DNA from 2 places in the Alicyclobacillus sp. SO9 genome. Region 2 is predicted to be linked to the other one. Evidence: riboswitches for the same ligand, from Rfam matches in the RefSeq annotation. Region 2 holds a riboswitch; the other holds the start of a gene.
What was found. Region 2 has a riboswitch for S-adenosylmethionine ahead of metH (methionine synthase). Riboswitches for the same ligand answer to the same signal wherever they lie in the genome.
Positions count from the first base shown of each region.

Region 1: it holds a riboswitch for S-adenosylmethionine, as region 2 does, so the genes downstream of both, GI364_RS07250 (O-acetylhomoserine aminocarboxypropyltransferase/cysteine synthase family protein) here and metH (methionine synthase) in region 2, are expected to answer to the same signal.

Region 1 covers NZ_CP066339.1:1,613,106-1,619,659, forward strand. The annotation lists gene GI364_RS07240 (acyl-CoA dehydrogenase family protein) at 1-827, shown strand, start outside; gene GI364_RS07245 (acetate--CoA ligase) at 1,052-2,608, shown strand; SAM riboswitch class I at 2,720-2,832, shown strand; gene GI364_RS07250 (O-acetylhomoserine aminocarboxypropyltransferase/cysteine synthase family protein) at 2,974-4,260, shown strand; gene GI364_RS07255 (homoserine dehydrogenase) at 4,306-5,325, shown strand; gene GI364_RS07260 (hypothetical protein) at 5,347-5,763, opposite strand; gene GI364_RS07265 (DJ-1/PfpI family protein) at 5,747-6,274, opposite strand; gene GI364_RS07270 (AMP-dependent synthetase/ligase) at 6,494-6,554, shown strand, end outside.
Region 2 covers NZ_CP066339.1:2,524,636-2,531,189, forward strand. The annotation lists gene GI364_RS11605 (glycosyltransferase family protein) at 1-159, opposite strand, end outside; gene GI364_RS11610 (acyltransferase) at 295-1,482, opposite strand; gene GI364_RS11615 (hypothetical protein) at 1,957-2,103, opposite strand; gene lexA (transcriptional repressor LexA) at 2,178-2,825, opposite strand; gene GI364_RS11625 (LysM peptidoglycan-binding domain-containing protein) at 3,028-3,480, shown strand; SAM riboswitch class I at 3,801-3,905, shown strand; gene metH (methionine synthase) at 4,064-6,554, shown strand, end outside.

The DNA of each region.
Region 1 (6,554 bases), 910 kb from region 2:
GTGTTGTGGAGAAGGGAGCTCTGATTAACAGTTGTGCTTCTGAACCCGCAACCGGGAGTCCGAGCAGAGGGGGGCGCCCTCAGACCACTGCTCGCAAGGTGGATGGAGGATACATCATCAACGGCCGCAAGACCTTCAGTACACTGAGCCCAGCTTTGGACTGGATTTTGGTAACAGCCGGTCTTGAAGGGGAGACGGGTATCGGCGAGTTTCTGCTGACAAAGAAGGACATCCGAATTGTTGAAACCTGGAATGTACTGGGTATGCGCGCAACCGGGAGTCACGATATTGTCATGGAAGAGGTCTTTGTACCGGACGACTACCTAATATCCACATTGGAAGCCGGAGAGCCGAAAAAACGCAACCAAGACGGCGGCGGATGGCTGTTGCATGTTCCCGCGTGCTACATGGGCGTAGCCCTAAATGCACGGGATATTGCTGTGAGATATGCGGCTAGTTACCAGCCGAACAGTCTACCTCACCCGATTTCCGAGGTCGACCACATTCAATCTAAACTTGGCGCCATGGAACTGAAACTGCTTTCTGCCAGAACCTTGATGTACGATTTGGCCAGTCGTTGGGATGATGCAGGAGAAGCAGAGCGCCGCAGCCTTCGCCCGCAATTCGGCGCAGTTAAGACGTTTACAACCAACGCTGCTATGGAAGTCGTGGACCTTGCCATGCGCGTGGTTGGTGCGCGGAGCTTGTGGAAAGATATGACTTTGGAACGGTTGTATCGGGATGTTAGAGCGGGCCTGCATAATCCGCCAATGGACGATGTAGTATACAAGTCACTCACAAAGGAAGCCATTCGCGAGTTGACGTAGCAGCGAATATCAGACGAGGAATTGAGACGAATGCTGATTTGAGGGAGTTGCAGACACGGTTTGGCAACCGCTGTCCGACTCCCTCGTTGTCGGTTGACCCAAAATGTCGGATTTTTCTCAATACTAATTTGTCATTGTATTCTCTGAATGTTTCATACCATGTTATGATAAGTGACATATAGAAGACAGGTTGCACTTTTACATTTGCTCAAGGGGGAATCTTAGTGGGATACAATTTCGCGGCTGAAGTGGATAAAATTTCTCATTCAACGCCGGACAAGCGGGCCGTCCTTTGTGTGGACGAACAAGGAAACAAATCGGAACTAACGTACTTACAATTGCGGCATGAGACAAATCGACTGGCCAGAGGTCTGATGGCGGATGGTATTCAAAAAGGCAGCCGTGTTATCGTACTGCTTCCGCGGGGCATAAATCCCTATATTGTCTACTTGTCACTGTGGAAGATTGGTGCGACGGTTATGCCAGGTTCTGAGATGCTGCGCGGCGGAGACATTCGCTACCGGGTCAACCATGCGCAGGCAAACGTCGTCATTGCAGACCATACCTTGACCGAACAGGTGGATAAGATTCGTCAGGAATGTCCAAGTCTCGAAAAGTTTTATACATCAGGCGGTGAAGTAGACGGATGGGAGCCGCTTTTTCGTCTCAGTGACAATCAATCGACAGAGGACGTATTAGTGGAAACCAAGGATGAGGACATTGCAATCTTGTCTTATACCAGCGGTACAACCGGAGGTCCAAAAGGTGTGGTCCACAGCTACGCATGGCCACGCGAACACCTGGCTGTTGCCGGTACCTACTGGTTTGACGCGGTTCCCGACGATGTTGCATGGGCTACGGCGGGACCTGGCTGGGCCAAGTGGATTTGGAGTCCGTTCGTATCCATTCTCGGCAATGGTGCCACTGCTTTTGTATACCAAGGACGGTTTAAACCGGAAACGTATTTGACGCTGATGCAGGACAACGGGGTCTCCCTGTTGTGTGCTACACCGACTGAATACCGTTTGATGGCAAAAGTAAAGGACTTAAGTGCGTACAGCTTGTCTCTTCGCTCCGCTGTTTCTGCCGGGGAGCCGCTCAACCGTGAAGTGATTGATACCTTCCGTCGAGAATTTGACGTTACAGTCCGAGACGGCTACGGTCAGACTGAAAACAGTCTGCTGGTTGGTACCTTGCGAGACATGGAAGCAAGACCGGGATCGATGGGGACACCGTTCCCAGGCACCAGAGTCAGTATCGTACGGGATGACGGTACGGAAGCAGATGTAGGAGAAATTGGACACATTGCTGTTCACAAGTCATTTCCGGCTTTGTTTAAAGGCTATCTTGAAGACGAAGCGCGGACACAGAAAGCGTTCATTGGAGAATGGTACATTACGGGGGACAAAGGCAGAAGGGATGATGACGGCTACTTTTGGTTTGAAGGGCGCTCTGACGACATTATTATCTCGTCTGGATATACGATTAGACCTTTTGAGGTCGAAGACGCGCTTGTAAAGCACCCCAAAGTGGCAGAGTGTGCGGTAGTTGCCAGTCCGGATTCAGAGCGGGGGCACATCGTAAAAGCCTATGTCATTCTGCGTGATGCAGACGATGCAAAAGACCCCAATCTTGTTGAAGAACTTCAAAATCATGTGAAGACGACTACGGCTCCCTACAAGTACCCGCGTTCAGTAGTTTTTGTCGACTCGCTGCCGAAGACGACCAGCGGTAAAATTCGGAGAATTGAACTGAGACAAATGGAAGATGCAAACAAGTAACAGGAGTGATAGTGCAGCATAAATCTCTCTGGTTATCATGACCATTTCTATTGACAGTACAAAAAGAACGATGCTATAGTGTTAGGAATTCAATTGAATAGTTACTGGCAACTCTTATCCAGAGCGGCGGAGGGACTGGCCCGATGAAGCCCGGCAACCACCATACATCACTGTATGGAGAGGTGCTAAATCCTGCAGGACGTTAATGTCTTGAGAGATGAGAGAGGCGAGTTGGGTTTTATAGCCGCTCCCTCTCGGAGCGGTTTTTTGCGTACTTGTGCGTGTTATCCGCTCAAAATCGAATGTGGCTGGCATTTGAACAAAAATGCGGGACCAACAGAGTTTTGGAAGAGGAGAGATGGAATATGGGAGAAACAAAGCGGGGATTTGAAACAAATGCATTACATGCAGGATTTAACTACGATGCTGCAACAAATGCAGTGGCTGTGCCTATCTATCAGACAACGTCCTATCAATTTGAGGATACGCAGCACGCTGCAGACTTGTTTGCCCTGAAGCAGGAAGGGAATATCTATACCAGAATTATGAATCCCACGCAGGATGTCTTTGAGAAACGAATTGCCGCCTTGGAGGACGGTGTTGGCGCCCTGGCTGTATCTTCCGGTCAAGCTGCCATTACCCTCTCCATTCTGAACATTGCAGAGGCGGGTCATCACATTGTCAGTTCCTCAAACCTTTACGGTGGCACATACAACCTGTTCAATGTAACGTTGCGCAGACTCGGGATTGACGTGACGTTTGTCAACGCTGGGAATTTGGAAGAAGTAGAAGCGGCCATTCAACCCAACACAAAGCTGGTCTACACAGAAACAATAGGCAACCCCAGTATTGATGTGGCAGACTTCAAAGGGCTCTCTAAAGTTGCTCACAGCCATGGTGTGCCGCTGTTTGTGGACAATACCTTTGCTACTCCGTATCTGTGCCAACCTTTTCATTATGGAGCAGATATTGTTATCCACTCTGCAACCAAATTTATTGGCGGACACGGAACGAGTATTGGCGGTGTCATCGTGGATTCTGGCAAGTTCGACTGGGACAACGGACGTTTTCCTGGGCTGACCGAACCGGACGAAAGTTACCACGGTGTCTCCTATGTTCGTGATGTGGGGGCGCCTGCGTTTATTACGAAAGCGAGGGTACAGTTGCTGAGAGACCTCGGGCCGGCGATTAGTCCGTTTAACACCTTCCTGTTGCTGCAGGGACTGGAAACACTGGCACTGCGGATGGAACGTCACTCCGAAAACGGTCTTCGAGCTGCAGAATTTTTGGAGGCACATGCGGCAGTTGAATGGGTTCGGTATCCAGGACTGGCCAGTAGTTCGAGCTATACTCTGGCACAGGAGTACCTGCCAAAAGGACAAGGAGCAATTCTGACATTCGGTATCAGAGGCGGGGTTGAGGCAAGGGCTGCGTTTATCGACAGCCTCGAGCTCATTAAGAATCTGGCGAATGTAGGAGATGCCAAGAGTCTGGTGATTCACCCAGCGAGCACAACGCATCAGCAGCTATCCGAAGAGGAACAGAAAGCTTCTGGCGTTGCTCCAAACATGATTCGTTTGTCCGTGGGAATTGAAACATCTGCCGATATCCTGGCGGATTTACAACAGGCCCTCGACAAGGCAGTCAAGTAGCGGAAAGTGACGAAAAAGTACGACGCTAGACAAAGGAGAGAAATCGTGAAGCCAATTCGAATTGGATTATTGGGCTGCGGCGTTGTCGGAACCGGTGTCGTCCGAGTTTTGCAGCAAAATCGTGAGCGGATTGAAGCAGTATTTGGGAGGCCCGTTGAAATTGAGAAGATAGCTGTAGCCGACTTAACTCGTCCGCGCATGTCCTTTGTACCTGTAGCTAAGTTGTGTGATGACTGGAAGCGTGTTTGTACTGATGACAACATTGACGTAATCATCGAAGTCATGGGCGGCCAGACTGCGGCCAAAGACGCTGTCTCCGTTGCATTACAGCACGGGAAACATGTGGTGACCGCGAATAAGGAACTGCTTTCAACCCAAGGCGGGGCTCTTTATGAGCTTGCAAGAAGCCGAAATGTGAGATTGGAATGCGAAGCCAGTGTTCTCGGCGGGATTCCGGCTCTGCACACTTTAGAGACTTATTTTCGTGTGAATCAGATTCGCAAACTGCGGGGAATTGTGAATGGAACATCGAATTACATCTTGACGAAAATGCACGCCGACGGGACAGAGTTTGCAGAGGCGCTGGCTGAGGCACAAGAGTTGGGATACGCTGAGCCGGATGCGACCATGGACATCGAAGGGTTGGACGCGTCATTTAAATTGCAGATCTTGGCGAAGTACGTGTCCAAAACGGTGACTATTGCAGAATTCAAAGCACAACCGTCAGGTATTTCACAAGTCACACAGCAGGACATTCAGCAAGCTCTGGCGCAAGGCAAAAGGATAAAACACGTTGTCAGCGCTGAATTTGCTGCAGACGGCTGCATTACCTCAATGCATGTCGGACCGCAGCTGCTATCGTCAGATGATGTGCTGTATCACGTGAACGGAGTGCAAAATGCGCTGGAACTGTCGGGAGACATTGTCGGTGACATACTCCTCTCAGGTCCAGGAGCGGGTGCATTACCCACAGCCAGCGCTATTGTCGAAGACCTCGCGAAAGTCTATCCAACCCACCTGCGGTGCTTAGGGAATTCTTCTGTCATGAGTGTCGGCAGTCGTTAGCAGTCTCATGCTTCCACGTTGTCATCCCGACGGTTGTCTCGAAGCATTGATAAATGTGATGAAACCAGACCTGCCGTCGGGATTGACATGGATGATGGATGCATTGTAGGTCTTTGCGCCAAACTCAGCTTTTCCGGCAGTGGAAAAATCCTGTCCGGAAGCGCTGCTGGCTATTTTGGTGCCAGCATCGAACTTGCCCTTGATTTGTCCTTTGTATCGAACGAAAACTTCATATGTGTGATGTTTCGTTTGCACCAGACTCCAACTCGGGGAATTGGCAGTTAGCGGTGCGCCTGTGGCAACCGGAAGCCTAATCTGTTGTCCGTGGATGTACTGTTGCAAAGGTGCGGGCAAGATAACTGGCGCACGATGCCGCAAGACAGCAAATGCCGCAATCACCAGCGCCATTAACACAATTTGCTTAAGGAATTTGGTCATCAACCTTCGCCCCAATTCGCCGGCACACTTCAAGTGTAAATTCAACGTGTGCCATGCCTTTTGCCGTAATGAAGTTGCCGTCGGTGCAGACGTCTTCGTCCACCAGCATACTCTTGCTGAAAACAGACAACCATTCATCGACTGTTTCACGTTCGGCCGCAAAACGTCTTCCGCCGAGGAGACCTGCTGCCCCTAAATAAACAGATGCAGAACAGCTTGCCGCAATCCAGCCGCCTTGACCGTCAAATTGCCGCAGAAATCTATGGAGACCTGCGTTTGCAACCGTTGTCGGTTGAATTTCTCCTCCGGCTATAAGGAGAAGGTCGAAGTCGCGGGGAGCGACTGAAGTCAGTCCTGCATCAGCAGCCAAGGCAATGCCTCCGTCGCTGTGTACCGGTCTCCCGTCCAGTGTTACTGTCCGCCATACCCAACCGTCATCATGCAGCAGCTTTTGTAATAATGCAACTTGCCACAACGCGGCTCCGTCTATAGCGAGAAAAGCAGCCTTCATACAGACATCCTCCAATTTACTTTTTGTTCATCTTACCACGTTTCATGCAGCCATCATGCAGAGTCGCAGCTATCTCACAGCCAAGTAAAAACTATGAATAGATTAGTTTGAAAAATCCATTATTGACGAAGTGTCATTCTGCTGGTACGTTAGAGGGGATAAGAAAGCGGATTCACCCTATTCCGGACTAGTCCACATGGGTTTGAAAGGAGATGCGCCATGAGGAAGCACCGCAACTTGCTGGAAATGACAGCGAATACAGTGGAGCGTTACGGAGACA
Region 2 (6,554 bases):
GGTTAAGGGCCCCTTTGGTAAAAGATGTGTGGATATGAGAATAATGACGGCAGTTATCGCAATCTGCATCAAGCTTATCATGAGCGGATAAGGCTTTATTAGGGTGGGCCAGGTGTTTGAAACCAGGCTGACTTCTCGAGGTGTCACTTGTGCTTTCATTCGATTCTGCCTCTCTTCTGTTAAAAATGTCAAAGCACACTCTACACCCGCTACTTCAAAGATAGCTGTAGGTCGCCGCGGACCGGAAGTATGTTTCCTCTCCATTGGCCACGGAGCATGAATCGCAGCACTGCCTCACTGGGAAACCTGTGCCGATACCGAAGGGCTGTTCTTCCGCTTGATGACTGCTTTGCGACCAACGCAGTACGAAATAACAGGGATTTTCCCCATCCAATGGGCAATAAACATTGCCGAGAAGTACACAAACAGAATGGACAATGGAATCGTAGCAAAATGGACCCATAACGGTACTTGCAAGTGCTGGATGATGACGTTCATGACGTAAAGACTAAACGGTTGCAGCAGAAATATGCCAAACGACGCGTCGGCTGCAATCTGTACAAACCGACTAAATGGCCGCCAATTCGCACGTTGTCTCCGCTCGGCCCACAATAATCCCGTATACCACATAAACAGCGTGATGATAATGCTGTAGACTACCATGTTTGGACGCAGCACACTTTGGGCTGTCTGAATAGACTGGTGCAGCACAAAGATATCAAAGAAATAGTTGCCGTAAATGCCGACGAGGCCGACAAACAGGGAAATATAGATGGTTCGAGTGTGATGTCGAGCAAACTCGAGGAGCTTTTGGTAGTGACATGCGGTAACGCCTCCCGCTACGAACCAAAACTGGTATGTAAGTACAAACTTGGCTCGATAGATATCAAGCTCTTTGAGAACGGGTGGCAGTGTATTCGCATTGATTCCGGTAATGACGTATTTGTTCAGATACATCAGTACCAATTGGGTGGCAAAACTTATGATAAGCACCTGTAGGTGCCAACGTTCCAGCTTTCTGAGTATCAGCAACAGTGCAGGAAAGACGACGTAAAGTTGCAGAGTGACCAGAACATAATATAAGAAGAACTGGTTGCCTGCAAGCAGAGAATGTATCCAATCACGGACGATGTAGGACAGCGACCAACTGAATGGGTGGGTATAGCTGCCTTCGAATAAGATATAGACTAGGTTCCAGACGACGTATGGAGTTGCGACGAACAGAAACCTCTTCTTCCAGAACTGCAGGGGATGAAACTCTCGATGATAGTAGGTTACAAACAGTACCAGACCGGTGATGAACATAAACGACTCTCGCGTAAAATGCAGAGAGGTAAGAAGTGCTGCCAGGGTCAGGTGGGGTACATACACCGACGAAGGCAGCATTCCAATGTATGCTACGATGGTATGAACAGAAAGTACCCCCAGCATGATGAAGGCGCGCATTAAGTCAATTTCGTATAAGTGTTTCTTCGCTCCCACATACAACCCTCCCCCTAGTGTTTCCGAATTGGTTGCACATTAGCAATATCCCATGACACAGTTTTGATAAAAACAAAATTAATGCTACTCCCTTTTTGAATAAGGGATATGGAGGTAATCTGTAGAAATCATGGAGAATTTGTGGAGGGAAGGACGGAAGCTTTGGAAGGAAAGAGAACGTCTTTCGCATATTTGTATCGTAGATGCTACTGTTGGATCCGTAACGATTGCCCTACACCGACACCTGTCTCAATTGTATTCGCTTTAGGTAGTGTTTTGTCCATTGGCGGCTCTTTTGTCGCTGGGTATATCGGTCGTGACAAGGCATATAGTCTCAGCGCAGTGATTGTGGTGTGGATGTACTGTCTTTCGGCCTTGCTGCGGGCAATCAGCTTGTCATCAATCTTAACCACTCGAACACTGAGTGTCGTTGCAATTGGTTTTCAGCGTACAAGCAGCGGCAGCAGTGCGGTATTATTCAACAACCAATTGTTGACGAGTTCCCAACTGTGGTACTTCCTCAAGCATTGCGAGAATTGCTAGCTGAAGTTGGGATGAGTGCGCGAAGAGCTCGTCATCGTGCAGTCCAATCGGCTGTAGGTTTGAACTATGTGTGTACACATTGGGACTCCTTTACACAGAGAAAACATGGAGTACCCAGTTTCAGATGACAGGGAATTGGTGTGTTAGAAATTCTAATCGAAACTTCGAAACACACCAATGACCAGTCCGAGGATCTTTACATTGCGGTACCTTAGTGGTTCCAATGCGCTGTTTTCCGGTTGAAGTCGAATGTGGTCGCGTTCTCTAAAAAACCGCTTAATCGTTGCTTCATCTTCCTCAGTCATTGCGACTACAATGTCTCCGTTCTGTGCAGTTTCCTGCTTGCGCACAATGACGAAGTCTCCGTTCAAAATACCCGCTTCAATCATACTGTCTCCCTGAACACGTAACAAAAACACCTCATAACCCTTAGCCATTTGCGCCGGCACGGGAAAGTAGTCTTCTATGTTTTCTACTGCAGTGATAGGTTGTCCAGCTGTCACTTTACCAATAACCGGAGCCATCACGGCATGCTCATGGGTCGGCAGGGATTCCGGCACGGAGACCGTATTTGAGACCGCACCTGTGAGTAGTTCGATTGTGCGAGGCTTAGTTGGATCACGGCGTAAATACCCCTTCGCCTCAAGGCGAGCTAGATGTCCATGAACTGTGGAACTCGATGCCAGTCCCACAGCCTCTCCAATCTCCCTTACGGATGGAGGATATCCATGTTGTCGGACACTCGTCTCAATGAATTCCAAAATCGCAGCTTGTCTCGCTGTTAAACGGCCCATAATCATCCTCCTGTCTCACTTAATTCCCTTCTAATCTAGCACAAAAGTCGCCAAGGATGCAAACGTATGTTCGGAACCTGTGTTCTCCTCTTTATCAACTTGCGGCCGTTTGACAGAACATATGTTCGTATGATATCTTTCGGTATAGAGAACGTGTGTTCGCATCTAACCAGAAGACACAGCTACTTCTATTAGGAGGATGATATATATGGCAGTAACCTGTGTTCCTTACAATGGTCAAACAAGTCATGGAACGTGGAAGAAAGGAAAAAAGGTGTTGGCAGTAAAGGTTTCAGGGTTAGGAAGGGTTCACGAGGAGTTTCACGCCGGCGGACGAGAATCAAAACGAACAGATGGAGTGAGAAGAAGTCTCAGAGTGGCGAGACAGCAGAAGGGTACATATAGCAGTTGGGTAAGACGGTCTGTTTTCTGGTTCGTGGGAGTTTTGGTGGTGCTTTACGCGTGGAACGGATTGGTATCTGCTCAGTCAACAACCACTTCATATAGGGTAAAGTCTGGTGATACTTTGTGGTCCGTGGCCAGTCAGAAAGTGCCACAGCGTGATCCGCGCGTGGTTATTGCACAAATTCTAAATCTAAATCATATTAATGGTACAGATTACATCTATCCAGGTGAAGTTCTGAAACTTCCCCGGCGCTGACAGCGCCTATACCGTAGTACACGGCAGGGAGAGAGACACGGAATGCACAGGGGTAAGGGAACTGAGGGTAGCGAAACTGAAGGTTACGAGACTGAGGTACTGGAACTGAAATGAAGTGACACCTACCAAGGGCGAGGCGAAGGCGCGGTCAAAGAAGGAGCAGGTCTGCGTTCGAATGATGCAAGAATTATCAAAATTCGACTAGGCACTAGCTTGATGTTGATGGTATAATGCACAAAAGTGTGCATGGTACCCGCTGCTTTCGATGTTTGGGCAAGAACTCTCCCACGAGATGATGGGCAGAAATTGAATAGTTTTGACTCTTATCGTGAGCGGCAGAGGGACTGGCCCGATGAAGCCCGGCAACCGGTGGATCGTACACAAGGTGCTAAATCCTGCGGGGAGACTTTCCCGAGAGATAAGGGCGTTTAGATTGAAGTAGACGCCCTGGGGCGTTTTTTTTATTGCATCTGTACTTCTCTGTAGTTGTTTTCAGTGAGTCCGGGCACATGGCTCGCTGACACATTAAGCTCGTTTGTAAGAAAGCAGAACCTGGCTTTTCCGAGAGAGAAAGGATTGCTACATGGACTCACGTTTGGCTGATTTGATGAAAGAGAGAATTCTGTTGTTTGACGGTGCAATGGGCACGCTGATTCAGTCATTTGACCTTTCTGCAGAGGACTTTGGCGGCGCACAGTACGAGGGATGTAACGAATACTTGTGCCTGACCCGTCCAGAACTGATTCAATCCATACATGAACAGTACTTAGACGCCGGCTCTGATGTAATTGAGACCAACAGTTTTGGATCGACGCCGTTGGTGCTTGCGGAATACGGTTTGGGGCACCGAGCTATGGAGCTTAGTCGTAAAGCGGCAGAACTGGCTGTTGCAGCAGCTGCCCGTTATTCAACCACTGAGTGGCCGCGTTTTGTGGCAGGTGCAATGGGGCCGACTACCAAGAGTTTGTCCGTGACTGGAGGTGCGACCTTTGATGAGCTTGCACAGGCTTATGCTGTGCAGGCACAGGGATTGATAGAGGGCGGAGTGGATCTGCTGGTACTCGAGACTTCCCAAGACTTACTGAATGTGAAGGCTGCAAGCGTCGGCATTCAAGCTGCTTTTGAACAGACGGACAAAGAAGTGCCTGTTGTCATTTCTGGAACGATTGAGCCCATGGGAACCACTCTGGCAGGGCAAACCATTGAAGCCTTCTACTTGTCTGTAGCTCACTTAAAACCTCTGGCAGTGGGTCTGAATTGTGCAACAGGCCCCGAATTCATGCGCGATCACGTTCGAGCCCTGTCCGATCTGGCTGAATGTGGAGTCAGCTGTTATCCCAATGCCGGCATGCCTGATGAGGAAGGAAATTATCACGAGACGCCAAACAGCTTTTCAGCAAAACTGGAAGACTTCGCGAATCACGGTTGGTTGAACTTTGTTGGTGGATGCTGTGGCACCACTCCTGAACACATTGAAAAACTGCGCAGGTCGATGACGGGCAAAAGAGCAAGGGTTCCTGTGAACTTCGGTAAAGCAGCCGTGTCAGGTCTGGAACCATTGGTGCTTGAGGAAGATAATCGTCCCGTGATTGTGGGCGAACGCACAAACGTGATTGGATCGAGAAAGTTTCGCAGACTGATTGCTGACGATGAGTTCGACACAGCCGCGGAGATTGCACGGGCACAGGTAAAGGCGGGTGCTCAAGTAATCGATATCTGTGTAGCAGACCCGGATAGAGACGAGTCCAGAGACATGGAGCGCTTTATGCAGCATGTCACAAAACGTGTGAAAGTGCCTCTGATGATTGATTCTACAGATGCCAGCGTTGCCGAATTGGCACTAAAGTACGCACAGGGCAAGAGTATTCTCAATTCCACCAATTTAGAGGACGGTGAGGCCCGCTTTTTCCGTTTTGCTCGATTGGCGATGCAGTATGGAACCGCTCTTGTGGTGGGAACCATTGATGAAACTGGAATGGCCGTGACGTGCGAGCGAAAAGTGGAGGTTGCAGAGCGCTCCGTTCGACTTCTCCGGCAACTGGGATTTGCAGAAGAAGACATCATCTTCGATCCCCTTACATTTCCGGTTGGAACGGGCGACGCAAACTACCTTGGAGCCGCTGAAGAAACCGTTGCAGCAATCGCTGAGATTAAAAAACGATTTCCCAAATGCAGTACCATTCTCGGCGTAAGCAACGTGTCTTTTGGCCTTCCACCCGCTGGAAGAGAAGTGTTGAATGCTGTTTTCCTCTATCACGCGACGAAAGCGGGCTTAGATTATGCGATTGTAAATTCTGAGAAATTACAACGGTTTGCTTCTATTTCGGAAGACGAACGTGCGCTGTCACAACGCATCTTATTTGAGACAAGTGATGAAATTGTCCAGGAGTTTACGGGTTTTTATCGCGAGAAAAAAACTGAGCGTGTCACGCCGGTGAATTCATTGCCTGTCGAAGAACGCCTGTCGCGATACGTTGTGGACGGCAGCAAAGAAGGTTTGTTGGAAGACCTAACCGAGATGCTTCATCGGCTTAAGCCGCTTGAAATCATTAATGGACCGCTGATGACCGGGATGAATGAGGTTGGGAGGCTGTTCAATGATAATGAATTGATTGTCGCAGAAGTGCTGCAAAGTGCCGAGGTGATGAAGGCCGCAGTTGCGTTCTTGGAACCTAAGATGGAACACTCGGAGACATCCAATAAGGGAACGGTGTTGCTGGCCACCGTAAAAGGGGATGTCCACGACATCGGAAAGAATCTGGTGGACATTATTTTGTCCAACAACGGCTTTCAGGTACAGAACCTGGGCATCAAGGTGGCACCGGAGCAACTGATTGAAGCAATTCGGACGTATCGGCCGAATTTGGTTGGTTTGTCCGGCCTGCTCGTAAAGTCTGCCCAGCAAATGGTGGTTACTGCAGAAGAACTCTCTCACGCAGATATTGATATTCCTGTACTGGTCGGCGGTGCAGCTCTGACAAAGAAATTTACTTTAAATAAAATTGCACCGAAATACCATGACCAAGTCTTTTATGCAAAGGATGCAATGGATGGATTGGCTATCGCAAACCAAG